Regions from separate parts of the Mesorhizobium vachelliae genome, predicted to be linked through region 2. Evidence: predicted binding sites of a transcription regulator. Region 2 holds the regulator's gene; each other region holds the start of a gene.
The links. The regulator LexA, encoded in region 2, represses DNA repair genes until DNA is damaged. The targets are predictions, from matches to a motif close to TGTTCNNNNTGTGTTCNG.

Region 1 (9,908 bases), on a different contig from region 2:
GGCGCTCGCCGAGGCGTTGTCGATGAGCCATCACGCGCCGCCGCAGGTGATCAGCGCCTTGGCCGCCGACCAGCCGGAAGTCGCGGCGCTGGTGCTCGCGCGTTCGCCGCTGCTTACCGATGCCGACCTGGTCGAGCGCGTCGCCTGCGGCCAGAAAGCAACGCAGAAGCTGATCGCCAACCGTCCGGTCGTCTCGATGTCGCTGGCGGCGGCGATCGCCGAGATCGGCGAACCGGAAGCCTGCGCCGTGCTGATCGGCAACAGCGGGGCGGAGATTGCTTCCCTCAGCTTCCGCCGCATGGCCGAGCGGCACGGACACCTGCCGCTGGTGCGCGAGGCGCTGATTGCCGATCGGCGCCTGCCAGCAGACTGCCGGCACATGCTGCTGGTCAAGCTCGGCGAGACCCTGAAAGGATCGCCGCTGGTGCTGGCGATGATGGGGGCGGCGCGCGCCGATCGCGTGATGCGCGACGCCTGTGTGAAGGCCTCCGTCACGCTGATCGAAGGAACGCGCATGGAAGAACATGCCGCGCTGATCGAGCATCTGCGGCTGCGCGGCGACCTCACCGCCGGTTTCATCATCCGCACCATCGCGCATGGCAAGGTGGACTTTTTCGGCTCGACGCTGGTGGCTCTGGCCCAACAGTCCGAGCAGCGGGTGACCGCGCTTCTCGCCGGCGGGCACGACGTGGCGCTGCAGGCGCTGTTCCGCAGCGCCGGACTTGCGCCGGCGACGCATGGCATCATCCTGCGCGCGCTGAAGATCTGGCGCGAGGTCGCCAATGGCCGGCGTCTCGCCGGCGTGCAGGAAGTGAGCTGGCTGATGCTGAAGGAGCTCGGCGGCCAATCGGCCGAGGGCGATCTTGCCGGGCTGGTGAAATCGATCCATCTCGACGCGCTGCGCGAAAACGCGCGCGGCCATGCGCTGGCCATCGCGGCTGCCTAGGCGGATCGACAATCAGGTCTCAGCCGAGCTCCTGAGCGAGTCCGATCAGAAGCCCTTCTGGTCCGCGGATGTAGCAGAGCCGATACACGTCCTTGTACCGGACCACTTCGCCGACGAGCTCGGCGCCGCGCCTGCGGAGCCTCTCCAGCGTGTCGTCGATGTCATCCACGGCGAACATGACGCGGAGATAGCCCAAGGCGTTCACAGGGGCGTTGCGGTGATCCGCCACGACACGGGGCTTGAGGAAGCGCGACAGCTCGAGACGGCCGTGGCCGTCCGGCATGCGCATCATGGCAATCTCGACATGCTGATCGCCGAGCCCGGTGACACGGCCGGCCCACTCTCCCTTGATCGTGGCTCGCCCTTCGAGCTCGAGGCCGAGCTCGCGAAAGAATTCAATCGTCGCATCGAGGTCCTCGACAACGATCCCGATGTTGTCCATCCGTTTGAGCGCCATTATGTCCACCCTAAAAAGTGTCGACCGGTCTAACAAGGAACCATTCCCGAGCTGCTCCGGCTTGAAACGCGGCACGCCCCGAATTGTTCAAGCGCGCGCCTTCGCGAAGAAATCCGGATAATCTTCCATCGCCGCGGCAATGATGCGCAGCGAGGCGGCGATCTGCAGCATTTCGAGCCGATCGCTGCGTTGGGCGATGCTGGCCGCATATTGCCTCGCCACCGCGACGGTCGCGGTCTGCGGCTCGCCCGGCCGCCGAAACAGCAATTCGCGCGCCAGGCCGCGCAGGAAATTGCCGATGGACTCGACCGTTTCGTGCGGGATAGCGGAGTTCAGCTGCGCCTGGCGCAGCCGCAGCACCTCCAACCCGACGGTGACCGCGGCGATGCTGCCGCCAAGCATGGGGTCGCCCCTGCGGCCCGTCTGCTGCACCTGCGGCATCAACTGGTTGATCCGGTCATAGGCGAGGCTCTCGAAGGCCGAGCGCCGGGGAATGCGCTCATGCAGGCAAAGCCGCGCCAGGTCCTCGCGCATCGCCTGCGAGATTCGCTCCACGGTGACCCAGGGATCGGCCGGCAGCACGACGAGGAAGACGCCGATGGCGATCAGGATGCCGACCAGGATCGAGGCCGAGCCGGCTAAGAACGGCCCGGGATCGTAGATCATCCGCTGATGCGGGCTGAGGAACGCGAGGAAGTTGATGGCGAAGGCGGTGGCGACGCCGACATGGCGCGGATTGGCCATGCCGAGCGCCGCGGGCACCAGGATCGGCACGACGAAGAGCGTGAACCAGCCGAAGCCCGGCAGAGCCGGCAGCGCGACCTGGCCGACCAGAAAGGCGAAAGGCAGCGCGATCAGCGTTCCGGTGAAGAAGCCCCAGGCGGACTGCACGGGATCGGGGCGCGATGCGAACAGGCTGGAGACGACGGCGACGAGGATGACGGTGCCGGCCGCTTCCGACCATTTGGTCGTCAGCCAGAAGATCGCCACGAGAAACGTCGCCAGCGCGGCACGCACGGCGTTGCGCCATGCGGCCTGGTAGTCGCGGTGAACGACCAGCGCCGGCTGGCTTCGCTCGCTCGATTTGCGGGAGACGGGCAAGCGGAGCGCCTCCAGTCCGCGCATCACCTGCTTGAGCGCCTCGGCGAAATCGCCGGCGATGGTCAGGCGGGTGATGGTGCCGACCTTGTCTTCGCCGTTATTGTTGGGGCCGCTACCATCGGGGGCCCTATCTTTGGGCAGGTCGGGCATCTCCCTGGCCTTGGCTGCGATCGCGTCGAGCCGGGCCACCCAGGGAGCGGTGTCATCGAGCGCGCCGGGCGTCGCTGCCAGTTCGCCGACGAAGTTTTTCAGGTCCCGGCGCATGGGAATGAGCGCCGCGTTCTTCGGCCTGCGGTGGCTGTGCAGCGCGCGCGCCGCCGAAAGGGCCCATAGAAGCTGGCCAATCGTGCGCCGCACCGGGTGGGCGCGGGTCGCGAAGCTCGGCGCTTCCAGCCGGGCATAGGTGCGCATCTCGGCGAGTGTCTGGGCATCGGTGATCAGCTTGCGCTGGAGCGCGGCGAGGCTTGCCGGGTCGCCGCCGGAAAAGGCGCCGGACGCATATTCGGCGAGATCGAGGATGCTGCGCTTCAGCCTGGAGATGATGGCGTCGGCCGCGAGCCTCGGCAGGATCAGCCGGCTGGTGACCCCGGCGCAGACGATGCCAAACACGATCTCGGCGCACCGCGCGATCGCCAGCTCGACAACGACATGCGGCTGTCCAAGCGCCGGCAGGCTGATGATCATCGCCGTATAGCCGGCGAGGGCGGCGCCATAGGCTTCCGGGTTGCGCAGCAGCGAGGAGACGAGCGTGCAGACGCCGATCCACAGCGCCAGCACGGTGACCAGCAGCCAGGGATTGGTGCCGAACAGCGATGTGATGCCGACGGCCGCCAGACCACCGGCCAGCGTGCCGAGCAGCCGGTAGAAGCCCTTCGCCAGCACCATGCCGGCCACCGGCTGCGCGACGATGAACACCGTCATCATCGCCCATTGCGGATGGTCGAGCTTCAGCGCGTAGGCGGCAAGCAGCGCAATCAGCCCCGCCGAAACCGTGCGCAAGGCGAAAATCCAATCCGAACGGGTCGGCTGTGTCAGGCCGCTTAACGGTGTCTCGGCAAGCTCTTTCAGCCGCGTCCAGGTCACATGCCCGTCTCCATATCGGAGCCTGTTATGGACCGGACGTCGTTCAGATATCCAGCACGTCCGTCTCGGCGAATTCGGCGCGCTCCTGGATGAAGCGGAAGCGCGCCTCGGGCTTGGTGCCCATCAGCGCGTCGACGGCATCCTTTGTGGCCTGCTCGGCATCGATCACGTCGACCCTCAGAAGAGTGCGCTTCTTAGGATCCATCGTGGTCTCCTTGAGCTGCGAGGCCATCATCTCGCCCAGGCCCTTGAAGCGGCCGATCTCGACCTTGCCGCGCCCGGTGAACTCGGTGCGCAGCAACTCGTCCTTGTGCGCGTCGTCGCGGGCATAGCCGACCTTGCCGCCCTGCCTAATCGAATAGAGCGGCGGCACGGCCATGTAGAGATGGCCGCCGCGGATCAGGTTCGGCATCTCCTGGTAGAAGAAGGTGATCAACAGCGAAGCGATGTGCGCGCCGTCGACGTCTGCGTCGGTCATGATGATCACGCGGTCGTAGCGCAGGTCCTCGTCGCGGTATTTCGAGCGCGTGCCGCAGCCGAGCGCCTGGATCAGGTCGGAGATCTGCTGGTTGGCGGCAAGCTTGTCGTTGCCGGCGCTGGCGACGTTGAGGATCTTGCCGCGCAGCGGCAGCACAGCCTGGCTGGCGCGGTCGCGTGCCTGCTTGGCCGAGCCGCCGGCCGAGTCGCCCTCGACGATGAAGATCTCGGCGCCGGCGGCGGCGTTTTGCGTGCAATCGGCGAGCTTGCCCGGAAGGCGCAGCTTGCGCACCGCGCTCTTGCGCGAGACTTCCTTCTCCTGGCGACGGCGCACGCGCTCGTCGGCGCGCGCTATCACCCATTCGAGAAGCTTCGAGGCTTCCTGCGGATTGTCGGCCAGCCAATGGTCGAACGGGTCGCGGATGGCGTTTTCGACGATGCGCATCGCCTCGATGGTCGCCAGCCGGTCCTTGGTCTGGCCGACGAATTCCGGCTCGCGGATGAACACCGACAGCATGCCGGCGGCCGAGATCATCACGTCGTCGGTGGTGATGATCGAGGCGCGCTTGTTGCCGATGAGGTCGGCGTAGGCGCGCAGTCCGCGCGTCAGCACGTTGCGGAAGCCCGCCTCATGCGTGCCGCCCTCGGGGGTCGGAATGGTGTTGCAGTAGGAGTTGAGGAAACCGTCGCCGCCGAACCAGGTGACGGCCCATTCCAGCGAACCGTGGCCGCCCTGCTTGTCGCTCTTTCCGGCGAACACCTCGCGCGTGACCTGGAATTCGTCGCCGAGCGTCGCCTTGAGATAATCCTTGAGGCCGCCGGGGAAATGGAACTCTGCCTTGGCCGGGGTCTGGTCCTTGTCCTTGATCAGCGACGGATCGCAGGTCCAGCGGATCTCGACGCCGCCGAACAGATAAGCTTTCGAGCGCGTCATGCGGTAAAGCCGCGCCGGCTCAAAGGCGGCGCCCTTGCCGAAGATCTGCTCGTCGGGATGGAAGCGGGTCCGCGTGCCGCGACGGTTGTGGACCTCGCCGAGATGCTCCAACCCGCTGACCGGGACGCCGCGGGAGAAACGCTGGCGGTAGAGCTGACGACCCCGCGCGACCTCGACCTCGAGGTGGTCGGACAGCGCGTTGACGACGGAAACGCCGACGCCATGCAGGCCGCCGGAGGTCTCATAGACCTTGGAGTCGAACTTGCCGCCCGAATGCAGCGTCGTCATGATGACTTCGAGCGCCGGCTTCTTGAACTTCGGATGTGGATCGACCGGGATGCCGCGGCCATTGTCGGTAACGGTCAGGAAACCGTCGGCGGAAAGCTCGACGTCGATGAAGGTGGCGTGGCCGGCCACCGCTTCGTCCATCGAATTGTCGATGACCTCGGCGAACAGGTGGTGCATCGCCTTGTCGTCGGTGCCGCCGATATACATGCCGGGACGCCGGCGCACCGGCTCGAGCCCTTCCAGCACCTCGATGTCGGCGGCGCTGTAGCTTTCGCTGCCGTCGCGGACGGCGGTCGAGCGCTTCGCTGCCTGCACCAGCGGATCGGCGGGGCGCGACGGCGCGCGCACCGGCTGCGCCGGCTTTTCCATCTTGCCGAAGAGGTCGTTGTTGTCGTCCATGCGAGGCCTAGCGTCCGGTAATGCGAATCACTCGTGGATACTGCCACGCTTTTGGCGGGCGAACGAGTTCCTGTTCCGTTCAGGGATCAAACTGTCTCTTATTCCAAAACCATTCGATAACCAAGCCGGCCGAAATAGGGCGATCGGCGGGTCGCGGGATTCCTGATTCTTTAACATTAACGCCTAGCGTGAGGCCCAACCAACAAAAGACCACGGGCGTCAGGGGTTTCGTTGTGAGGGGCAGGGCCATAACCATGATCGGCATCGCCGCCGTTTTCGGCGCGATCTCGATCTTTGCGGCGGATTTCTGGGTCAAGAGCCAGGCAAAGGCTCAGCCCGAGGTCAAGGTCATCTCCGTCGCGGCGCCGCAGCCCAAGGTCGAGTTCAAGACCATCGTGGTGGCTCAGGCGCCGCTGCGCTACGGCATGGAGCTCGCGCGGCCGCAGCTCGCCGAGATCCCGTGGCCGCAGGATTCCCTGCCGCAGGGCGCTTTCCCGACGATCGACAAGCTGCTTGCGGACGGCAGCCGGGTCGTGCTGTCGCCGATCGAGGTCAACGAACCGGTGCTGCTCACCAAGCTGTCGGGACCGAACGGTCGCGCCACGCTTTCCAACATGCTGTCGCCGGGGATGCGGGCGGTCACCATCCGCACCGACGAGATCGCCGGCGTCGGCGGCTTCATCACGCCCGGAGACCGCGTCGACGTCGTTTTGACGCGTGACGCGGGAGACATCCAGGAAGTGTCCAAGAATGCTCAAGGGGCGGCCGGCTCGACCGTCACGTCCGAGGTCGTCGTCGCCGATGCCAAGGTGCTTTCGGTCGGGCAGGGCGCGGACGAGCGCAAGACCGAGCCGCAAGTCGCCAATTCGGTGACCATCGAGGTGACCAACGAAGGAGCGCAGAAAGTGGCGCTTGCGCGCACCGTCGGCACCTTGTCGCTGTCCTTGCGGTCCGCGGCCGACGCCAGCGCGAGCAAAAGCGGGCTGACCACCATCTCGTCCTTCGGCGGCTCGGTTGCCGCCAGCGCACAGGCAAGCGCGGCTTCGCTCGTCAATGCTGTGACGAAGGAATCCGACGAGCCGAAATTCAAGACGGTGATCGTGACGCGCGGCGAGAAGGTCGAGGAATACAAGGTTCCTTCACGGGAAACGCCGCAGGAACTGCAGCAATAGCCGGTGGGGACCGGCGGGGACGGGGCAACAGATGTTCGGGTTTGATGCATTTCGGACGACCGGGGGATGGCGTCTTCTCGGCGCGATCGCGCTGGCGGCGGCAATGCTTGGCGCCGCCGCGCCGGCGAGGGCGGGCAATGACGTCGTCTATGTCTCGGCGAACAAGAACGCCTCCATCAAGGTCGCCAAGGGCAAGCCGAAGACGATCATGACGAGCGCCGCCTTCTACCAGATCGTCATCGGCGATCCGGAGATCGCCAACGTCAATCCGCTGACCGACAAGTCCTTCTATGTGCTCGGCAACAATCTGGGCACCACCGGTATCGCCTTGTTCGACCAGAACAAGCAGCTCGTCGGCACCATCGACATCGAGGTGACGCTGGATACCGACCAGCTGGCCAGCACCATCCGCGCCAGCGTGCCCGACGCCAAGATCAAGGTCGGTTCGGCGAACGGCCGCGTCGTGCTGTCGGGCGAGGCCGACGATGCGGTCGCCGCCGACAAGGCCAGCAAGATCGCGTCGCGCTTTTCCGGCAATGAGGAAGTCATCAACTCGGTCAACATCTCGTCCTCGCAGCAGGTTCAGCTCAACGTCCGCTTCGTCGAGATCAACCGTCAGGCCGGCCAGGATCTCGGCGCCAAATACGCTGCTAATTTCGCTTATGGCATCGGCAACCGCAAAGTCGTGCTGAACCCGGACGGGGGGACCGTGTCGGGAGCCGGAACCGGTGAGATCATCGGCAGCCTGCTGTCGAACGGCGTTTCAATCGACATCGCCATCAAGGCGCTGGAGGAACGCGGCCTGGCGCGGCGGCTGGCGGAGCCGAACCTGATCGCGCGTTCAGGCCAGACGGCGAGCTTCCTTGCCGGCGGCGAGTTCCCGATCCCGGTTTCCGAGGACAATGGCAAGATCAGCGTCACCTACAAGAAATACGGCGTCGGCCTCGATTTCACGCCGACGGTGCTCAAAGACGGGCTGGTAAGCCTCGACATCGCGCCGGAAGTGTCCTCGATCGACCCGTCAGCTTCCATCCAGGTCAGCAACGGCATTTCCATTCCGGCCTTCATCGTGCGCCGCGCCAGGACATCGGTCGACCTCAAGAACGGCCAGAGCTTCATGATCGCCGGTCTCCTGCAGTCGCAGAACGACATCACGACGTCGCGGGTGCCGGGGATCGGTAAGCTGCCGGTGCTCGGTCCGCTGTTTTCCTCGAAATCCTATCAGCGGCGCGAGACCGATCTGGTCATCATCGTCACGCCTTACCTGGTCAAGCCGGTCGATCCCTCGAAGAAGATGGTCGAGCCGACCGACGGCACCCAGCCGGCAAGTCCGGCCGATTATTTCCTGAACAACACCGAGGAAGTGGATGCCTCGGCGCCGAAGCGCCCGGTGGCCCTGGCAGACGGCAGCGCCGCCCGTCCGGTGGCTGCCACGACGTCCGGCCACTTCCTCGATCTGCCGAAGGACTAAGGCCATGCGCAGCACCCTTTGGATTGCTCTATTCCTGGCCGGGTTCGTGAGCGGCTGCACCAGCGATGACTATGTGCGCACCGAAGGCGTGACGCCGGGAGTCGGCAACGCGCAGGCATCCAACACCGTCATGCAGATGGTCGATCCATGGAAGTACGGCGTACAGAACACCAGGCTTCTGGTGCCGGCCCAGCGTCCGGGTTCGGAGAGTGCTGCCGTCGGCGCAAAAGCCGGCTCCGCGCCGTCATCGACGACATCATCATCAACCACATCGAACTGATGGGCTGACGCCGATGGCATCTGGCAGCAAGACAAAGAAGATCCTGCTCGTTTCGACGGACGGGACGTTTTTGCAGGACACGCGGACCGCTTTCGCGACCTCCGAGGTCATCCAGCTTTTGACGCTGGAAAAGAGCGTCAACGAGTTGCGCGGCGAGATCCTCGAAGCGGACTTCGGCACGGTCATCGTCGACATGGATGCGGCCAAGCTCGAGGAGATCGAGTCGCTGCAGCGCGTCATGCGGCGGCTGGAGGGCCGCATTCCCGTGGTCGTCGTCACCCAGGAATTCAACGCGGCGGCGGTGCGCATCCTGGTGCAGCTCAAGGTCGCCGATTTCCTGGTCAAGCCGATCACCACGGCCGACCTCGTGCGTTCGGTCATCCGTGCGCTGCAAGGGCCGGGGCGGGAAGAGAACACCGAATCGCACGTCTATACCTTCATGCCGGCCGCCGGCGGCGTCGGCACCACCACGCTCGCCCTTCAGACGGCCTTCCAGCTGCATCATTCGGTGACGCGCGGCGCCTCGACATGCGTGGTCGACCTCAATTTCCAGCAAGGCGCCTGCGCCGAATATCTCGACCTCGAGCCGCGCTTCGACATCACGGAAATCGAGAACCAGCCGGAGCGCCTCGACCGGCAATTGCTTGACGTGATGCTGTCCAAGCATGCGAGCGGGCTGTGCGTGCTTGCCGCTCCCACGCGCCCGTCCGACATGCGCTCGTTCAAGACCGACGTCGTGGTGCGCATGCTCGATCTCGTGGCGGCCTATTTCGACAATGTCGTCATCGATATGCCGCGCACCTGGTTTCCCTGGACCGAGACGGTGCTGCTGGGCTCGAACAAGCTCTACATCGTCGCCGAGATGACGGTGCCATGCCTGCGCCATACGCAACGTCTCATCCAGGCCGTTTATGAGACCGCCGGCAAGGAAGTGAAGCCCAATGTCATCGTCAACCGCTTCGAGCAGAAGATGTTCGACAGCGGCATCAAGCAGGCCGATGTCGAGGAGATACTCGGCGAGCATTTCGTCGGCGGCATCTCCAACAATTACCGGCTGGTGCGCGAGGCGGTCGATCGCGGCGTGCCGCTGCACGCCATCGACCCCAACGCCAATGTCGTCAACGACCTGAAGAAGATCATCCTGCCGGAAGAGGCCGTCCAGACCGCGGTCAAGTCGAAGTCGCTGTTTGGCCTGGGCAAAGGCCTGCTGAAGAGGAAGGCAGGATGACCAGCCGCTTTTCCAACCTGCAGAGCCGCGACGTCCGTCCGCAGCGGGTGCCGGAACCCGCGCCTGTCACGC
Region 2 (9,908 bases):
GACCCGGCCTTTAAAGGCCCCAGCGGCCAGTTCGACCGCCGGACCTTCGAATACCTGCTTCACCAGCTCAACATGCGGCCCGAGGACTATCTCAAGAACCGCTCGCAAGTTGCCGTGCGCCAGCAGATCGTCGAGGCGATTTCCGACGGCCTCAAGGTCCCGCAGACCTTCCTGAAGGCGGTCTCGCTCTACCGCGGCGAGGATCGCACGATTGACTATCTCGTGCTGCCGAAGACGCTGGTGCAGCCGATCGAGGCGCCGTCCGACAGCGCCCTCAACGCCTATTTCGACGCCAACAAGAAGAACTATGCGGCGCCGGAATACCGCAAATTCTCCTATGTCCGGCTGGAGCCGCAGGACATCTCGGATCCTTCCGCGGTGACCGACGCCCAAGTCAGCGAGGACTACAACAAGAATATCGCGCGCTACACGACGCCCGAGATGCGCACCATCGAGCAGCTGGTGTTCAAGACGCCGGATGCGGCGAAGGCCGCCTACGATTCGCTGAAGGCAGGCGCCACTTTCGACAAGCTCATAACCGCCGAAGGCAAGACGCCGGCAGATACGCTGCTGGGCACGCTGTCCAAGGACAAGATCGCCGACAAGGCGGTCGCCGATGCGGCTTTCTCGCTCAACGCCAACGAGGTCAGCCATGTCGTCCAGGGCGCCTTCGGTCCCGTGCTCTTGCGCGTCACCGAGATCAAGCCGCAGGTGGTGAAGCCGCTTGCGGAAGTGTCCGGCCAGATCCGCAAGGACCTTGCGCTCGGCGAAGCAAGCCGCATCCTGCTCGACGTCCATGACAGCTATGAGGACACCCGCGCCTCGGGCGCCTCGCTTGCCGAGGCCGCCGACAAGCTGAAGCTCAAGGTCGTCACCATCGATGCCATAGACCGCACCGGACAGCGGCCGGACGGCACGATCGTGAAGGATTTGCCGGAATCGGCCGAGCTCATCAAGTCGGTGTTCGCGGCCGAGCCCAATACGGAGAACGAGGGCCTGACCACCGCGGACAATGGCTTTGTCTTCTACGAGGTGCAGTCGATCACGCCGGCGCGCGACCGCACTTTGGACGAAGTCCGCAAGAAGGTCGTGGCCGACTGGACGGGGGCCGAGACCGACAAGCGGCTCGACGCGAAGGCTCAGGATCTGGAGAAGCGCCTCAAGGCCGGCACCACGCTCGACGTCATCGCCGGCGAGCTCAAGCTCGACAAACAGACCAAGCGCGGCCTGAAGCGCGAAGCCGACGATGCCGATTTCGGCAAGGAGGGTGCGGCGGCGATGTTCGGCGTCGGCGAAGGCGGCACCGGTCTGATCCCCTCGCCCACCGGCGACGGCCAGATCCTGTTCAAGGTCGCCGAGGTCTTCGAGCCGGCGGGTGCCGACGGCAGCGCGGTCCCGGACGACGCGCAGAAATCATTCGGCGCCGGCATGTCCGACGACCTGCTCGACCAGCTGGTGGCGCAGCTGCAATCGCAATATGACGTTCGCATCGATCCGAACGCCGTTTCGCAAGCACAGACACGATGAGCGCGCTGAAGACACACATAGCCAAGGTCGCCGCCGGCACCCCGCTTTCCTTCGAGGAAGCGCGCGAGGCGTTCGACATCATCATGTCGGGCGATGCGACGCCCGGCCAGATCGGCGGCTTCCTGATGGCGCTGCGCGTGCGCGGCGAGACCGTGAGCGAGATATCCGGCGCGGTGGCGACGATGCGCGCCAAGATGCTGCGTGTCGAGGCGCCGCACGGCGCCATCGACATCGTCGGCACCGGCGGCGACAATTCGCACTCGCTCAACATCTCGACCGCTTCGGCCTTCGTCATCGCCGCCGCCGGGGTGCCGGTCGCCAAGCATAACAATCGCGGCCTGTCCTCGCTGACCGGCTCCGCCGACGTGTTGATGGCGCTGGGCGTCAAAATAGACATCTCGCCGGAGATGATCAGCCGCTGCATCCGCGAGGCCGGTATCGGCTTCATGTTCGCGCCAGCGCACCATCCGGCGATGAAGCATGTCGGACCGACCCGCGTCGAGCTCGGCACGCGCACCATCTTCAATCTGCTCGGACCGCTGTCGAACCCCGCCGGCGTCAGCCGCCAGGTGGTCGGCGTCTTCCTGCCGGAATGGATCATGCCGGTGGCCGACACGCTGAAGGCGCTGGGCGCCGATCACGCCTGGGTCGTCCATGGCGACGGCTATGACGAGATCACCACGACGGGCGAGACCCAGGTGGCGGAGCTTGCTGGCGGCGAGATCCGCAGCTTCACCCTGACGCCGGAAGCCGTCGAGCTGAAGCGGCACACCAAGGAAGAGCTGCGCGGCGGCGATGCGGCCTACAACGCCAAGGAACTGCGCGATATGCTGGGCGGAGCGGCCGGTGCTTATCGCGACACGGTGTTGATGAATGCCAGCGCCGGGCTGGTCGTGGCCGGCAAGGTGACGACTTTGGCAGACGGCATCGCGGCGGCGGCGCAAGCGATCGACAGCGGCCGTGCGCTCGGCGTGCTGGACAAGCTCATCGAGATTTCGAACGGATAAGGCCTTGTCGGATATCCTGCGCAAGATCGAAGCCTATAAGCGCGACGAGATCGCAGCGGCGAAGGCGAAAGTACCGCTGGCCGAGATCAAGGCGCGGGCGAAGGATGCCGATGCGACGCGCGGTTTTTTGGCGGCGCTCGAGGCGAAGCGCAGAGCGGGGAGCTTCGGCCTAATCGCCGAAATCAAGAAGGCCAGCCCTTCCAAGGGCCTGATCCGCGCCGATTTCGATCCGCCGGCGCTGGCCAGAGCCTATCAGAAAGGTGGCGCGGCCTGCCTTTCTGTACTGACCGACGCACCGTCCTTCCAGGGCGCGCCGGAATTTCTCACCAATGCGCGTAAGGCGGTGACCCTGCCCGCGTTGCGCAAGGATTTCCTGTTCGACCCTTACCAGGTCTACGAAGCGCGCGCCTGGGGCGCAGACGCCATCCTGATCATCATGGCGAGCGTGGACGACGCGCTCGCCAGGGAGCTTGAAGCGACGGCCTTCGAGCTCGGCATGGACGCTCTGGTCGAGGTGCATGACGAAAAGGAAATGCAGCGCGCGCTTGGTCTGTCTTCGCGCCTGATCGGCATCAATAACCGCGATTTGCGGACCTTCGAGACAAGCCTCGATGTTTCGGAGCGGCTGGCGGCCATGGTGCCGGCGGACCGGCTGCTGGTCAGCGAAAGCGGCATCTTCACGCATCAGGATTGCCGCCGGCTGGAGAAGAGCAGGATCGGCACCTTCCTCGTCGGCGAGAGCCTGATGCGGCAGGCCGACGTGGCTGCCGCGACCGAGCTTCTGCTGACGGGCAAGGCGCCGGCCGAGGCCATCTGAGATGGCCCTAACCCATCTTGGCGCCAAAGGCGAAGCCAACATGGTCGATGTCGGCCGCAAGGCCGAGACGACACGCACCGCGATCGCCGAAGGTTTTGTGTCGATGCGGCCTGAAACGCTGGAGATGATTCTCGCCGGCGACGCCAAGAAAGGCGACGTGCTGGGCACCGCGCGCATCGCCGGGATCATGGCCGCGAAGAAGACGCACGAGCTGATCCCGCTTTGCCATCCGCTGCTTTTGACGAAGGTTGCCGTCGAGATCGAGCCGGACCAGGCATTGCCCGGTCTCAAGGTCACCGCGCTTGCGCGCGTCACCGGCAAGACCGGCGTGGAGATGGAGGCGCTGACCGCCGCTTCGGTCGCCTGCCTCACCATCTACGACATGGCCAAGGCGGCGGACCGCGGCATGGTGATTTCCGGCATCCGGCTGGTCGAGAAGACCGGCGGCAAGTCCGGCGACTACAAGGTGGATGCCTGATGGCCCTGGTTCCGGTCGCCGAAGCGCTCGAACGCCTTCTCGACGGCGCGGCACCATTGCCCAGCGAAAGCATTCCGCTGGCCGAAGCGGCCGGGCGGGTCCTGGCGGAACCGGTCGTGGCGCTGCGCACGCAGCCGCCCTTCAACGCCTCGGCCATGGACGGCTACGCCACGCGTTCCAGCGACGTCGCTTCGGCGCCGGCCGAGCTCCAGGTCATAGGCATGGCGCCCGCCGGGCGCGGTTTCTCTGGAACCGTCGGCGAAGGCCAGGCCGTGCGCATCTTCACCGGCGCGCCGCTGCCTGAAGGCGCCGACACCATCGTCATCCAGGAGAACGTGCGCGATCTCGGCAATGGCAGGATCGAGGTGACGGAACCAACCGCGGAAGCACGCAATGTGCGCCGCCGTGGACTCGACTTCGTCCAGGGCGACGTTCTGCTCGAAAAGGGTCGCGTGCTCGATGCCGCAGCGCTTTCGCTGGCGGCCTCGGCCAACCACCCTGCCTTGAACGTCGTGCGCCGGCCGCTGGTCGCAATCATCGCCACCGGCGATGAATTGCTGCCGCCGGGCAGCACACTCGGCCCCGACCAGATCATTTCATCGAATGCCTATGGCGTCGTCGCCGCAGCCCAGTCGGTCGGCGCGCGCGCGCTCGATCTCGGCATCGCCGCCGACCGCAAGGAGGCGATCGCCGCGCTGGTCCGGAAAGCGGTCGAGGCGAATGCCGATGTCATCGTCACGCTCGGCGGCGCCTCGGTCGGCGATCACGACCTGATCCACGACGTGCTGACCGGCGAAGGCATGAGGCTCGACTTCTGGAAGATCGCCATGCGCCCCGGCAAACCGCTGATGTTCGGCCGGCTTGGCAATGTCCGCTGCGTCGGCCTGCCTGGGAATCCGGTGGCAAGCATCGTCTGCTCGCAACTCTTCCTGAAGCCGCTGCTTGGCCGGCTCGGCGGCCGCGACCACAGGCAGGACGTGCGGACCGCCCGGCTGGGGGCCGCGATGCACGCCAACGACCTCAGGCAGGACTATGTGCGCGCCGTGGTGCGAGACAATGACGGCACGCTCGTCGCGACTCCATTCGGCATCCAGGACTCCTCGATGCTCAGGATGCTCGCCGACGCCAACGCCCTGATCGTGCGCGAGCCCTTCGCGCCGGCTGCCGAGACCGGCGCCGAGTGCAGCGTTCTGATGTTACGCTGAACAAAACGTCAACAAATTCACTAAACTTTAAACGGTTGCGGAACACAACTGGAACAGATAGTGTTTGTTCTGGGTTTGTTTTTCTGATTCTGGTTTCAGAACCCATGGGGGCCGCCATGCTGACGCGCAAACAACATGAACTTCTGATGTTCATCCACGAAAGGCTGAAGGAGAGCGGGATTCCGCCGTCTTTCGACGAGATGAAGGAAGCGCTCGACCTCGCCTCCAAGTCCGGCATCCACCGGCTGATCACGGCGCTGGAGGAGCGCGGCTTCATTCGCCGGCTGCCGAACCGGGCGCGTGCGCTGGAAGTGCTGCGCCTGCCCGACTCGATCGCGCCAGGCCTCAATGCGGCGAGGAAGTTCTCGCCGAGCGTCATCCAGGGCGGCCAGGGCAATCTCAGCCGTCAGGTCAAGCCCGCAGCCCCCTCGCGCACGCCGACGCCGAGCAATGACGACGATGCCGGCTCGGCTGTGTCCATTCCGGTGATGGGCCGCATCGCCGCAGGCGTGCCGATCGACGCCATCCAGCACCAGACGCATTCGATCACGGTGCCCCCGGACATGATCGCCGGCGGCGAGCATTATGCGCTGGAGGTCAAAGGCGACTCGATGATCGAGGCCGGCATCTTCGACGGCGATACCGTCATCATCCGCAATGCCAACACGGCAAGCCCGGGCGAGATCGTGGTGGCGCTGGTCGACGACCAGGAAGCGACGCTCAAGCGCTTCCGCCGCAAGGGTGCCTCGATCGCGCTGGAGGCGGCCAACCCGGCCTACGAAACCCGCATCTTCGGACCGGATCGGGTGAAGGTGCAGGGCAAGCTCGTCGGGCTGATCCGCCGCTACTGATCCGGTTGCGAAGGTTTCGCATCCGCCCGCTCAGGCTTTTGATAAGGCGCCAGTCCTCTCGCCTCTCGAGTATACTTCCGCTGTTCGTGCCAGGGCCGGTACGGCTGCTCGACAGCATATTGGATCGCCGGCCGCGCGGTTGCCGATTGCGGATCGAAGAAGACGGCGGCGCTGCCGTCGCGCGCCAGCTGCCGCTTGGTGACGACAAGCACGCGCGGATCGCGGCAGGGATTGTAGGCGGTGGCGTCGTTGATGATGATGAGGTCGGCGAAGCCGCAGGCCGGCCGGGCGCTGTCGCGGTTTTCGGCGAGCGCAACGATGGCGCCGGATGGATGCCGGCCGATGCAGAGGTCGCCGGTGCAATAGAAGGGCGAGCCGGGCGGCAGGTCGACGGGATCGGCGATGTCCAGCGCATCTTTGGCGAACATTTCCGGCGGCACGATTTCCTCGGCTTTCAGCGCACGTTTCCAATTGTCGGTGGTGAACTCGTTGGAGCGTGCGCGATTGACGGCAAGCTGGCCGCCGCCGATCGGCATCGCCACCAGATGCGCGTCCTCCGAAATGAGCACATCCGGCGTGCGGACATGAGGTATGGCCAGCAGCGCGGCGAGCGCGAAGGGAACGGCGGCAAGCCTCAGCCAGGTGGTGGCCATCGTCGCGATGACCAGCGCGATCGTGGCCAGCAGCACCGACTGGATCGAGATCAGCCCGACGGCGTCGACCGGCGAGCGCTCGGATATCCATGCCGAAATGGCGATCATCGCCGTCAGCCCCTTGCCCATGACAAAGAGGAAGGGTCCATCGAAGCCGAAGGGCATGGCTAGCGCGCTCAACACGGCAAAGGGCATGACGATCAGCGAGACGATCGGCATGACCGCCAGATTGGCGAGCAGGCTAAGCGGCGACACGCGCTGAAAGTGCCAGATCGCAAACAGCAACGTCGCGCTTCCCGCGATGAGCGACGTCATGGCGGCGCCGCCCACGCCGACCGCCAGTTTTCGCGACAGGAACCCGAGGAACGAACGTTTTGCCGGTGGCGCGGTCGTTTTGCCGGCGCGATAGTCGGCAAAGCCCGCATAGGCGCCGACCAGGGCTGCTGTGGCGGCGAAGGACATCTGGAAGCTCGGGCCGACCACTTCGTGCGGCGAGACAAGGATCACGGCAATGGCCGAGATCGACAGGTTGCGCATGGTGAGCGCCGCGCGGTCGAAGAGTACGGCGGCGAGCATCACGGCCAGCATGATGAAGCTTCGCTCGGCCGCCACCACGATGCCGGAGATGACGAGGTAAGCGGCGATCGAGATCAGTGCTATTCCAGCGGCATATTTCTTCACCGGCCGGCGCGACGAGAAATCGGGAAACAGCGCGAAGACGCCGCGCAAAAGCACCATGATCGTGCCGGCGACCAGCGCCATGTGCAGGCCGGAGATCGAGATGATGTGGTAGATGCCGGTGCGCCGCATCGACTCGTTGATCGCTTCCGGAATGCCGGCGCGCACGCCGACGATCAGCGCCGCCGCGATCTCACCCTCGGACCCGCCGATGCTGCTCCTGATGTGATCGGCGATCCCTTCGCGCGCGTTTTCGACCGCCGATGCGACGCGCGCGCCAAAGGGCGCCTCCGCTGGCGCAATCAGTTTCGGATCGCCCAGGAAAAAGCCGCTGCCGCCGATGCCGGCAAAGTAGCTGTCGAAGGAAAAGTCGTAGCTGTCCGGCCGAACCGGGCCGGTCGGCGGCAGCAGCTTGGCATAGCCGGTCAGCATCGAGCCGGCGGTCATGCCGGGCGGGATCCTGCGTGCCGACAGCCTGACGCGGTCCGGCGCGTAGCGCAGCTTCGGATGCTCCGTTGAAATCAGATCGATGGTCAGCCGGACACGGCCATTGGCCATCGCCTCGGCGGTGACGAGGCGACCCGTCAGCCGTGTCTGGATTTCGGATCCCAGCATTGGGGTGGCCATCCGCCAGGTCTCCACCTTGGCCGCGAGAAAGCCCAAGGCGCAGAAAAGCGTAGCCATGAAGAGAAGATGCGTTCTCTGCCAGGAGCGCGACACCGCCGCGCAGGCAGCCATCAGAGCCACCGCGGCAAGCGGCCTGTAGAGATCCGGCTCGGTGCTCAGCGAAAAGTAATAGATCACGCCGGCGGCCAGGAACACCGGCACCAGCAGAAAGCCGACGCCGCGGTCCAGCTCGGTGGTGGCAGCGACCGCAACGCTTCGGCGCAGCACAGGAAGCGAAACGCGGCCAAGCTGTCTGCGTATCCTGCTGACGATGGCTGTTGGCGAGGCTGGCTGCAGCGCACCGCCACCGGGCGGCGGTAGCTCGACGGGTGGATTAAGTTCCGGCAGCGGAACCGGCGCGGTCTCAGCGGGCGTGGCATGGGTAAACATCAGGCGCTCGCTGACGCCAGCTGTCGTTCCCCCGCCCTCGTCCACGCCCCGGCCACGTACAGCCATCGGGTCTGCCCCTTGCGCCCCAGACCGCCTATGCTACATGAACGCCGATCGCGTGGAAGCCCGCGCGGAATATGCTGTTTCAGTGCTTCTTCGAGAGTTCCATGTCCGACAAGGTCGTCACCCGTTTTGCCCCCTCGCCCACAGGCTACCTGCATATTGGCGGGGCGCGGACGGCGCTGTTCAACTGGCTCTATGCCAAGCACACCGGCGGCACGATGCTCCTGCGTATCGAGGACACCGATCGCGAGCGCTCCACCGAAGCCGCCACGGCCGCCATTCTCGACGGATTGACCTGGCTTGGCCTTTCCTGGGATGGCGATGCCGTCTCGCAGTTCGAGCGCGCGCCGCGCCATCGCGAGGTGGCCGAGGAGCTCGTGCGCATGGGCAAGGCCTATTACGCCTATGAGACGCCGGCAGAGCTCGAGACGGTGCGCGAGGCCGCACGCGCCAAGGGCCTGCCGCCGCGCTACAACGGCCAGTGGCGCGACCGCGATCCGTCCGAGGCGCCGGCAGGCGTCAAAGGTGCGATCCGCATCAAGGCGCCGATCGAGGGCGTGACGATCGTCAACGATCGCGTGCAGGGCGAGGTGCGCTTCCCGAACAAGGATCTCGACGACTTCATCATTCTGCGTTCCGACGGCGTCCCGACCTACATGCATGCCGTTGTCGTCGACGATCATGACATGGGCGTCACGCATATCATTCGCGGCGACGACCACCTGACCAACGCTGCGCGCCAGACGGTGATCTACAACGCCATGGGCTGGGAGGTGCCGTCGATGTCGCACATCCCGCTGATCCACGGCGCCGACGGCGCCAAGCTGTCGAAACGGCACGGCGCGCTCGGCGTCGAGGCCTATCGCGCCATGGGCTATCTGCCGGAAGCGCTGCTCAACTACCTGGCGCGGCTCGGCTGGAGCCATGGCGACGACGAAGTGATGTCGATCAAGGACATGATCGCCTGGTTCGACATCGGCGACGTCAACAAGGGCGCTGCCCGCTTCGACTTTGCCAAGCTCGAGGCGATGAACGGCGTGCATATGCGCAAGATGGACGATCGCGCGCTGTTCGACATCTTCGTCGCCACTCTGCCCTATCTCGAAGGCGGCCCGGCGCTCGCGGCAAAGCTGGATGACAAGCGCAAGGCGCAGTTGCTTGCCGCCATGCCCGGCCTCAAGGAGCGGGCCAAGACCCTGGTCGAGCTGGTCGACGGCGCGGCCTTCCTGTTCGCAGAGCGGCCCTTGCCGCTCGACGAGAAGGCGGCGGGCTTGCTCAACGCGGATGCGCGCGCGATTCTGCGCGGCGCGCATGGCGCATTGTCTTCCATCCAAGGCGACTGGAGCGCCGCTTCGGCGGAGGCTTCGATCCGCGAGTTTGCGCAGGCCGGCGGACACAAGCTCGGCGCGGTGGCCCAGCCGCTCAGAGCCGCGCTGACCGGCCGCAGCACTTCGCCAGGCGTGTTCGACGTGCTGGCCGTGCTGGGCCGCCAGGAAAGCCTGGCGAGGATTGGAGATCAAATCGATTAGGAGCGAACTGGCCCAAGAAGATTGGCATTGAAAGGTGTGTTTCG
Region 3 (9,908 bases), on a different contig from region 2:
TGATCCAGCCGAGCCTCGACGGCGCCTTGCGCGATGACGGCGAGCCGGAGCTGTGCAGTGTCGGTTGCGCCGGGCGCATCATCTCACTCGCCGAGACGGGCGACGGCCGCTATTTGATCTCGCTGCAGGGCGTGTGCCGGTTCCGCATCGTGCAGGAACTCGCGGCAAAGGCGCCGTTCCGGCAGTGCAAGATCATGCCGTTTCTCGCCGATCTCGAGGAAGACCCGGCCGGCGCCGAGGTCGACCGGCCGGCGCTGCTCAAGGCGTTTCGCGCCTATCTGCAGGCCAACGACCTCGAGGCCGACTGGGAAAGCGTCAGCCGCGCCGAAAACGGCATGCTGGTCAACGCGCTGTCGATGATGGCGCCTTACGGACCGGCCGAGAAACAGGCGCTGCTGGAAGCGCCGGACCTGAAGACACGCGCCGAGACGCTGATCGCCATCACCGAGATGACGCTGGCGCGCGAGGATGATGAGTTTGGGTCCAGCCTTCAATAAGTGTATTGATATTCAGGTGAGTCCGGCCTGCGAAGGGCGGCTTCCTGCGCTTCCGGCCTTCGCCGGCCGAAGCACTCGTGGGTGGCGCGACAGCTAGATTAGGGCTACGGTCGGCGTAGGCCGGTGCCCACGTACGTTAAGTACGCTCCGGTTCTCGGAAGCCACCGCTCTCGACTCGGCCTGACCTGAATCTCAACACACTTAAGCCGTGCAGTGGACAAGGGATAAGTGCGATGGCGGACGGACGTGACGCTCGAAAGGCCGAAGTCGATCCGAAGCTGCTGGAATTGCTGGCCTGCCCGCTGACCAAGGGGCCGCTGACCTGGGACCCCGAGCGCAGCGAGCTGGTCTCGCGCGTGGCAAAGCTCGCCTATCCGGTGCGCGACGGCATCCCGATCATGCTGCCCTCGGAGGCGCGTACGATCTCGGCCGAGGACATGCTGGCGCCACCGCCGCCGCGGCTCGGCGGGCCTTCGTAAGCGCGCTTGCGCTCATAGGTGCAGCGCGACATAGGTTGGCGCTGTCCCGCCGACATCAAAGTTGCGCATCGTCACGGCACACACCCAGTCGGACCTATGCTTCCTCGAGTCGTGCTACTGAAAATTGCGCCCTTTCGGCATGACCTGTTGTGCGGCACCCGACAGGGCCTCGACGTCCTGCCGGACCGGCAGGCCACGGCTTGCGGCGGGCTCCGATCCAACCGGCCGTTCAACGGGATCATGCTCGATGACCGGTCGATTGGCGGACTCCAGCAGCACGCTCAGCCAGGAGGTCAAATCCTCGATCCGGTCGGCGACGATGTGGATGACGTCCGATTCATGCTGCAGCTTGCCGGTGACGCGGATGAAGCGGGCGCCCATGACCACCGAGCGGAAGCGGTCGAAGACGCGCGGCCAGATGATGACGTTGGCGATCGATTTTTCGTCCTCCAGCGTGAGGAAGATGGCATTGCCCTTGCCGGGACGCTGGCGCACCAGAACGAGGCCGGCGACGGAGACGCGGCGGCCGTCGCGCACTGACGGCAGGCTGGCATTGGGGGTGATGCCGGCGCGATCCAGCCTTTCGCGCAGGAAGGCGACGGGATGCTCCTTCAGCGACAGGCCGAGCGAACGGTAGTCGTGGACGACATGCTCGCCGAGCGGCATCTTCGGCAGTTTCGTTTCCGGCTCCAGCTCGCGCAGGCCGAGCGAAGGCTGGTCGAACAGCGGCAGTTTCTCGGCAGCACTCTTGCCGTCGAGCGCCCGCACCTCCCAGAGCGCTGCGCGGCGGTCGAGGCCGATCGAGCGGAAGGCGTCGGCCTCAGCCAGTCTTTCGATCTCGCCGACATCGAGGCCGGAGCGCAGCCAGACATCTCGCACGCTCGAATAGCCGGAACCGCGCTGTGCGGCGACTAAATCCATGCGCTCTTCGGACAGGCCCTTGATCTGGCGGAAGCCGAGCCGCACCGCATGCCCCGTCCGGATCACGCCGCGCATCGAGGCATGGCGCTCGAGGATGCGTGACGGATCGAAGGCGGATTCTTCCAGCGTGCAGTCCCAGACGGAATGGTTGATGTCGACCTCGCGCACCTCCACGCCATGGTCGCGCGCGTCGCGCACGAGCTGGGCCGGCTGGTAGAAACCCATCGGCTGGGCGTTGAGGATCGCGGCGCAGAACACGTCGGGAAAGAAGGTCTTGAACCAGCAGGAGGCGTAGACCAAGAGCGCGAAGGAGGCGGCGTGGCTTTCGGGAAAGCCATATTCGCCAAAGCCTTCGATCTGCTTGAAGCAACGCTCGGCGAACTCCTTCTCGTAGCCATTGCCGACCATGCCGTCGATCATGCGCTGGCGGTAATTGCCGATCGTGCCGGTGCGCTTGAAGGTCGCCATGGCGCGGCGCAGCTCGTCGGCCTCGCCCGGCCGGAAGCCGCCGGCGACGATGGCGATCTTCATCGCCTGTTCCTGGAACAGCGGCACGCCCAGCGTCTTGCCGAGGATCTTCTCCAGCTCCGGGCTGGGGTAATTCACCTCCTCCTTCTTCTGCCGGCGGCGGAGATAGGGATGCACCATGTCGCCCTGGATCGGGCCGGGACGCACGATCGCCACCTCGATGACGAGGTCGTAGAAATTCTCGGGCCTGAGCCGCGGCAGCATCGACATCTGCGCGCGCGACTCGATCTGGAAGACGCCGAGCGTGTCGGCCCGCTTGATCATGGCGTAAACGCGCCTGTCCTCTTCCGGGAGGGTGGCGAGCACGTAGGGTCGTCCAAACCGATCCCGCGCTTCCGGATAATGATCGGTGAGCAGGGTCAGGGCGCGCTTCAGGCAGGTCAGCATGCCAAGCGCCAGCACGTCGACCTTGAGGATCTTCACCGCGTCGAGATCGTCCTTGTCCCACTCGACCATCTTGCGCTCCTCCATCGCCGTCTTGACGATGGGCACGACCTCGTCGAGCCGGTCGCGGGTGATGACGAAGCCGCCGACATGCTGGGAAAGGTGCCGGGGAAAGCCCATGATCTCGTTGGCGCGTTCCAGCACCTGCCTGGACAGCGGATCGGTGCGGTCGAGGCCGCCGGCATTGGCTTCCCTTTCGCCGAGCTCGGAGGTCGACCAGCCCCAGATGGTGCTGGACAGCGCGCTGCGGACATCTTCCGACAGGCCCATGGCCTTGGCCACCTCGCGCAGGGCGGAGCGGCCGCGATAGCTGATGACGGCGGCGGCCAAGGCGGTGCGCTTGGCGCTGTATTTCTCGTAGATATAGGCGATGACCTCGTCGCGCCTTTCATGCTCGAAATCGACGTCGATATCGGGCGGCTCATTGCGCTCCTCGGAGATGAAGCGCTCGAACAGCGCATCGATCCGGTCGGGGCCGACTTCGGTGATGCCGATGCAGAAGCAGATGACCGAATTGGCGGCGGAGCCGCGCCCCTGGCAAAGGATGTCCTTGCTGCGAGCGAATTTCACGATGTCGTGGACGGTCAGGAAATAGCGCGCGTAATTCAGGCGCTCGATCAGGGCGAGTTCTTCCTCGATTCGCTGCACAACATGAGCGGGAACGCCAGCCGGGTAACGGACCGCCGCGCCTTCGCGCGCCAAACGCTCGAGCTCGGCCTGCGGCTCGAGCCCGGATTCGGTCGGCTCATCCGGATAATTGTATTCGAGGTCGCTGAGCGAGAAGGTGAGCTCGTCGGCGAAACGCAGCGTCTCGGCCAGCGCTTCAGGGTGGCGGCGGAACAGGCGCGCCATCTCCAAAGGCGGTTTCAGATGGCGCTCGGCATTCGCCGCCAATTCCAGCCCGACTTCGGAAACCGGCGTGTTGAGGCGGATCGCGGTCAGCACATCCTGCAGCGGTCGGCGCTCGGCGGCGTGGTAGAGCACGTCGTTGGTCGCCATCAGCGGGAGGCGCGCATGATCGGCCATCGCCGCCGCCTGCTCGATGCGGAAGCGGTCATTGCCGCCATAATCCGGCGCCACGGCCAGCCGGAGCGCCGCGCCAAAGCGACCACTGAGCCGGCTAATGATCTCCAGATTGTCTTCCACACGGGCTGACAGATCGGGCAGGATCGCCAACGACATCCGATCGCCCCATTCGAGCAGATCGCTCAAGTCGAGCAGCGTCGCGCCCTTCTCGTTCTCGTCGCGCAGATTGGCCTGGGTCAGCATGCGGCAGAGATGCCCCCAGCCCTGGCGGTCGCGGGGGTAGGCGAGGATGTCGGGCGTGCCGTCGCCGAACACCAGGCGGCAGCCCGGGTGATAGGCCATCTTCTCCACCTTGGCCTGTTGCCAGGCGCGCACGACGCCGGCCACGGTGTTCCTGTCGGCAAGGCCGATCGAGGCAAAGCCGTAGAACTTCGCCGTCACCACCAGCTCCTCCGGCTTGGAGGCGCCGCGCAGGAAGGAGAAATTCGAGCTTATGCCGAACTCGGCATAGGGGATGACGGTCAGTGCGTTCATGCGAACACCCCATGCATGAACCAGCGCGGCGGCGCGGCCTGCGGCGCGCTGCTGTAAAGACCCTGGCGGTAGAGCCAGTAGCGGCGTCCCTCGCTGTCCTCGATGCGGTAATAGTCGCGGGTCGGCGCCTCTTCCTCGCCGGGCAATTGCCGCCACCATTCGGCGGCGATGCGTTCCGGCCCCTCGGCGCGGGCGACGCGGTAAAGCGCGCGGCGCCAGCGGAAATTCATCGGCGGTCCTTCCGGGATCTCGGTCGCCGGCACCTCGATCGGCTCGGGCGAGCGGAACAGGCGCACCGGCCGCTCCGGCGGATAGATGGTCATCGGCGGTGCTGTTCGGGGCGCCACCGCCCGGCCGGTCGCCGCGGCGCGTCTTTGCGGCGCTTCGGCGAAGGGCACCGTCTTGACGGCGCGTTCCGGCAGATGGCTTTCGACGACAACCGGCTTCAGCACGGCTGCCTCGCCGAGGCGGGCGCGGACGCGGTCGGCGAACAGGGCTATGTCGGCATCATCGTCGGCAGCCTCGCCGGTAAGATCTGTCTGAACCATGTCGAAAGCGGCGACCGACAGCACGGACAGCCGCACGAGGTCGAAGCCGAAGCCGGCGTCGATGCTCTGCTCCATCGCGGTCAGCCGCTCATGGAACAGCCTTTGGATCAGCCGCGGCTCGCGCATCGGACGCGAGGTGCCGACGGCGATGCGGCTGACGGCGCCGTCGACGCGGAAGAGAAGCAGCGCCAGCGTCCGCGCGCCCTCGCCGCGGCGTTCGAGGTCGGTCTTCAAGGCGATGGCCAGCCGGCTCACCAGCCGCTCGATGTCGTCGGTGAGCATGACCGGCTCGGCAAGGTGGCGCTCGACCGAGAGCGGCGCGACGGGGAGGCGTGGCGACACGGCTTCGTCGAGGCGGCCGAGCGCCTGGTCGAGACGCAAAAGCAAGGTGGCGCCGAAACGGCGGGCGAGTGGCGCACGCGGTGCGGCCATCACCGCGCCGGCGGTGCGCAGGCCGACGCTTTCCAGGCCGGTACGGGTCTCCGGCTCGATGCGCAGCGCCGACAAGGGCAGCGGCGCCAGAAGCGCCTCCTCCTCGCCGCCGGCCACGATGCGGTCGCCATGGAAGCGCGCCGCCGCCCAGGCGGCGCCCGGCGTGGAAGCGAGACCGGCGCGGACATCGAAGCCCTGCTGGAAGAAGCGGGTGAGGATCTCGTCCTGCATGGCGCGCTCGCCGCCGAAGAGATGCGTGCAGCCGGTGACGTCGAGGAACAGCCCATCCTCGGCGTCGATCGCCACCAGCGGCGTGTAGCGGTCGCACCAGTCGGCAAGGCCTTCGAGCAGGCGGCGGTCGGCCTCCGGGTCGGCCTCCACCACATCGATCGAAGGGTGCATGGCGCGGGCATCGGCAATGCCCATGCCGCGCCTCAGCTTCAGCGCCTCAGCCCGCTCGTCGAGGGCTGCGATGCGCTGGGTGTTGTTGTCGCGATGGCTGATGACCAGCGGCAGGTGATGCGAGGGCCGGGAACGCCAGGACCGCCCCAGACGCTGGCGCAGGATCCGCTCCGCGCTGAGATGCGGGAACCACAGCGACAGAATTCTCTGTTCTTTCTGCAAAAGCGTGCTCATTCGGGTTCCACTCCAGTGTGAATTGTCCGGGCAGGGCCGTGCGGCTCTTGCCGATATCGACTTTGAAGGCGGGGCGGCCGATCGAGCCGGCGAGCGGTCCGGCGACGGTTTCGCGGCTGGCCGCCGGTGCTGCCGAAACGATGAGGCGCACCGGTGCTGCGGTGGGGTCGGCCGCGCCGGCCTGACGCAGCAAAAGCAGCGGACGGCCGGCGTTCCGGGCGCGAGCATGGAGCCGGCGCGTGGCGGTGAGGTCGAGAAGCCGCGGGCTGCCGCGGATCTCGAGGATGACGGCGGCGAAGGCGGTCATGCGGGCGGCCTCCTCGGCGATCCACAGCGCATCGAGCAGCTTCGGCGCTTCGGAAAACAGCAATTGCTCCGGCTCGATGCCGAACAGGGCGTGAAGACCCCTTGCATAGGGAAGGCCGGCCTCGTGGAAAATTTCCGCCGTGCCGACCCACAGGACCGGCAGGCCCTGCTTCTCCTTGAGGATCAGGCTTACGAGCGAGAGCGCAAAGCCGGCGACGCCGCCGGCATCGCGGGTCTCCAGGCCGTGGATTTCGCTGAGCGCCGCCTTGGGCAGGCCGCCGCCAAGGGCGGTGTCGAGGCGATCGATGCCGGTATGCAGGAAGGCGTCCGCCGAGGCCACGGCGAGGCCACGCCGGACAAGTGTCATGTCCGATCCGCTGGCATTGATAGGTGCGCCGGGCGCCGGCGCTTCAAGGCGCTCGGGCAGCGTTCCTTCGATCTTCGCGATCTGGCGGCGCAGGGCAAAAACAGTGTCCCGCGCCACGGCGCTCATCGCCATGACGTTCACTTCCGGCAGCAATTGTTCCTGTTATGTTCTTATAGATTCCAGAGGGCTTCGGAAGAGTCAAGCGGAGTCACAAGGAATTTATTCCTTCACTCTTTACCCTCGGGGAAGTCCGCCAGCTGGCTCATTTGCCTCTATCGGCGCGAAAGCCTATATGCCGGGATCAAAGGACATTTCATGGCCCGTATCTATAAGACACGCACCTGGCACGACCAGCTCTCGCCATCGATGGACGAGATGGAGCTTCTGGCGCTGGAGAGCTATGCCCATCTGCCGGACGAGTTCCGCCAGCTCACCGGCGAGATCATCATCCAGATCGCCGAGTTCCCGACCGACGAGATCATGGACGACCTGTCGCTGGAGACCCCCTTCGACCTGCTTGGCCTGTTCGAGGGACGCGGCATCGCCGAGCGCTGGAACCCGCAGACCGGCGAGGGTCCGAACCGCATCACGCTCTACCGCCGCGCCATCCTCGACTACTGGGCCGAGAACGAGGAGACGCTGGGCGATATCGTCACCCATGTGCTGATCCACGAAATCGGCCACCATTTCGGCCTGTCGGACGACGACATGGAGCGGATCGAGGAAGCCGCCGAGCAAGTGGCGCCGGGCTAAGAGACTGTTTGGAAATTCTACTCCGGCGGCCATCTGGCGGCGCTTTCTGCGCTTCCGGTGACTCAAGTGGCGCCGGGTAAAAGCGCACGTAGCACAGCGGCGGACGCCTCGTTCCTTCGCGCCCCCCTCTGCCCTGCCGGGCATCTCCCCCTCTTGGGGGGAGATTGGCTAGCTACCAATCGCTCAGCTTGGTGTCCGGCGTGTAGTCCTGGCCCTCGACATCCTTCACCACGGCCTGGCCGCAGCGCATCGACTTGGTCTTCTTGTCATAGGCATAGGTCGGCGAGCCGAACAGGTGCCAGCCCTTGTTCAGCGCCGCCGTCACCTTGTGGCAGAAGGTGGCGTCGTCCGGGCCGGTGAGGAAGCGGTAGAGTTTCATGGATCGATCCTGTCGTGCCTAACCTGTCGTGCCTAATCTGTTGGCGGAAAGCCGGGCCTGAAAAACCCGCCCGGCGCATCATGCGCCGATGAACGCGGCCTTCGCCAGAAGTTTCTCGGCTTCCGCCAGATGCAGCCGCTCGACCATCTTGCCGTCCAGCGCAATCACGCCCTTGCCGGCATTTTCGGGCCGCGCGAACGCATCCCTGATCGCGTGGGCCCTGGCGAGCGCTTCCGCCGACGGCGAGAAGGCGCGGTTCGCCGGCTCGATCTGGGCAGGATGGATCAGCGACTTGCCGTCGAAACCCATGGCTGCTGCTTCCCCGCATTCGCGGGCAAAGCCGTTAAGGTCGCGAAAATCATTGGCGACACCGTCGATCACGTCGAGGCCGCCGGCCCGCGTCGCGAGCACCAGCTGCATCAGCCAGGGCATCAGATAGCGCCGGTCGGGCGTCGCCAGGATGCCGGTCGCCTTCACCAGGTCGTTCGTTCCGGCCACGAAACAAGCCAGGCGCGACGCAGGATCGCGACCAAGCTCGGCAATGGCGCCGATGTTGAGCAGCGCCCTGGGCGTCTCGACCATCGCCCATAGTTTCACGCTGTCCGGCGCGAAATTGTCGTCGAGCAGGTCGCCGGCTTCGAGGATGTCGCGCGGCGTGCCGATCTTGGGCAGGAGAATGCCGTCGGGCTCGGCCTTGGCCACTGCCAGAAGATCGTCGGCGCCCCATTCGCTGGCCAAAGGATTGATGCGCACCACCATCTCGCAGCGCCGCTCGGGGCGCGTAGCCAGGATGCCGGCAATCTTGTCGCGCGCGGCCTTTTTGTCAGCGGGCAGGACGGCGTCCTCGAGATCGATGATGACGGCGTCGCAGGCAAGCGAGCCGATCTTGGCGAGCGCCTTGTCGTTCGAGGCCGGGATGTAAAGCACCGAGCGGCGCGGGCTGTAGGGTTCTTGAGCCATGGCCGATCTATGCCGGGTGAAGCGGGATGAGGCAAGGCGCGAAGGAATCGTCCTCAAAGAGGGCATCACAATCGCATAAGGCAGCGCTGACCCCCTCTCCGTCTCGGCGCTGCGCGCCGAGCCACCTCTCCCCCATTTCATGGGGGCGAGGAAACGCCAACCGTCAAGGGCGCGGCCTTTGCAAGGTTAGGTTCCTCGCCCCCGCCAAAGGCGGGGGAGAGGTGGCTCGGCGAAGCCGAGACGGAGAGGGGGAGCGCCCTGTGCGATTATCATGTCTCAAGGGGAGATTGCCCCTGCACGAAAACTGCAAATCCTTGCGGAAAACCTCCTCCAATCCGCCGCGCCCTTACCGCGCCCGTTGGCGAGAAGGCCGCCATGCGAACCCCTCACATATACCGCTGGTCCCTGCCGCGCCGGCTCCGCAATGACGGCTGGTGGCTCGTCGAGCCGCAAAGGCCATGCCATCAGGCGCGCATCCTGCTTTTCGCCCCGAGGTCGCGCCAGACGGTGGGGGCGGACACGCGCCGAGGAGAGTCCGGCGATGACGCTCTTTGCCGACCCTGCCATGGGCTTCGCACAGGCATGCGCAAATGCCCAAGCCCTTTGTCGCTTCACCACCTTGTCCCGATGCAGCTCCGGACCGAAAACAATTTCGCACTTTTCCTTGGAATTGCTCTAATCCTGCCGTCACCCAAGCTTATCCGCCGGGCTATTGATCGATGCCGCACAACATACTCGTCGCCGACGACGACCCGCATATCCGCGAGATCATCTGCTTCGCGCTGGAAAAGGCCGGCATGAAGACGGCCGCCGTCGCCAACGGCGCCGCGGCGCTGCAGGCGGTCGAGCGCCGCGCGCCCGACCTCATCGTGCTCGATATCGGCATGCCGGAGATGGACGGGCTGGAGGTCTGCCGCAGACTCAGGCAAAAATCCGACGTGCCGGTGCTGTTTTTGTCCGCGCGGGATGAAGAGATCGACCGCATCCTCGGGCTGGAGATGGGCGGCGACGATTATGTGACCAAGCCGTTCAGCCCGCGCGAGCTCGTCGCCCGCGTCAACGTCATCCTGCGGCGCGCGCGGCCCGCGTCGGTCGAAG

Region 1: parE (DNA topoisomerase IV subunit B) is a predicted target of LexA. The motif match lies at 5,751-5,768, and genes of this name have one in related genera.
Region 3: RFM41_RS07760 (ImuA family protein) is a predicted target of LexA. The motif match lies at 6,873-6,890, and genes of this name have one in related genera.

Annotation. Positions count from the first base shown of each region.
Region 1 covers NZ_JAVIIR010000018.1:16,058-25,965, reverse strand. The annotation lists gene RFM41_RS28835 (DUF2336 domain-containing protein) at 1-946, shown strand, start outside; gene RFM41_RS28830 (VOC family protein) at 966-1,403, opposite strand; gene RFM41_RS28825 (FUSC family protein) at 1,491-3,587, opposite strand; gene parE (DNA topoisomerase IV subunit B) at 3,631-5,685, opposite strand; gene cpaB (Flp pilus assembly protein CpaB) at 5,940-6,857, shown strand; gene RFM41_RS28810 (type II and III secretion system protein family protein) at 6,889-8,328, shown strand; gene RFM41_RS28805 (hypothetical protein) at 8,333-8,608, shown strand; gene RFM41_RS28800 (CpaE/TadZ family protein) at 8,622-9,836, shown strand; gene RFM41_RS28795 (TadA family conjugal transfer-associated ATPase) at 9,833-9,908, shown strand, end outside.
Region 2 covers NZ_JAVIIR010000008.1:316,777-326,684, reverse strand. The annotation lists gene RFM41_RS19295 (peptidyl-prolyl cis-trans isomerase) at 1-1,527, shown strand, start outside; gene trpD (anthranilate phosphoribosyltransferase) at 1,524-2,534, shown strand; gene trpC (indole-3-glycerol phosphate synthase TrpC) at 2,539-3,351, shown strand; gene moaC (cyclic pyranopterin monophosphate synthase MoaC) at 3,353-3,829, shown strand; gene RFM41_RS19275 (molybdopterin molybdotransferase MoeA) at 3,829-5,034, shown strand; gene lexA (transcriptional repressor LexA) at 5,151-5,885, shown strand; gene RFM41_RS19265 (ComEC/Rec2 family competence protein) at 5,879-8,338, opposite strand; gene gltX (glutamate--tRNA ligase) at 8,440-9,864, shown strand.
Region 3 covers NZ_JAVIIR010000003.1:187,678-197,585, forward strand. The annotation lists gene RFM41_RS07740 (LON peptidase substrate-binding domain-containing protein) at 1-497, shown strand, start outside; gene RFM41_RS07745 (Trm112 family protein) at 731-976, shown strand; gene RFM41_RS07750 (error-prone DNA polymerase) at 1,091-4,429, opposite strand; gene RFM41_RS07755 (DUF6504 family protein) at 4,426-5,925, opposite strand; gene RFM41_RS07760 (ImuA family protein) at 5,858-6,850, opposite strand; gene RFM41_RS07765 (metallopeptidase family protein) at 7,034-7,471, shown strand; gene RFM41_RS07770 (DUF1737 domain-containing protein) at 7,644-7,850, opposite strand; gene RFM41_RS07775 (HpcH/HpaI aldolase/citrate lyase family protein) at 7,929-8,810, opposite strand; gene RFM41_RS07780 (response regulator) at 9,530-9,908, shown strand, end outside.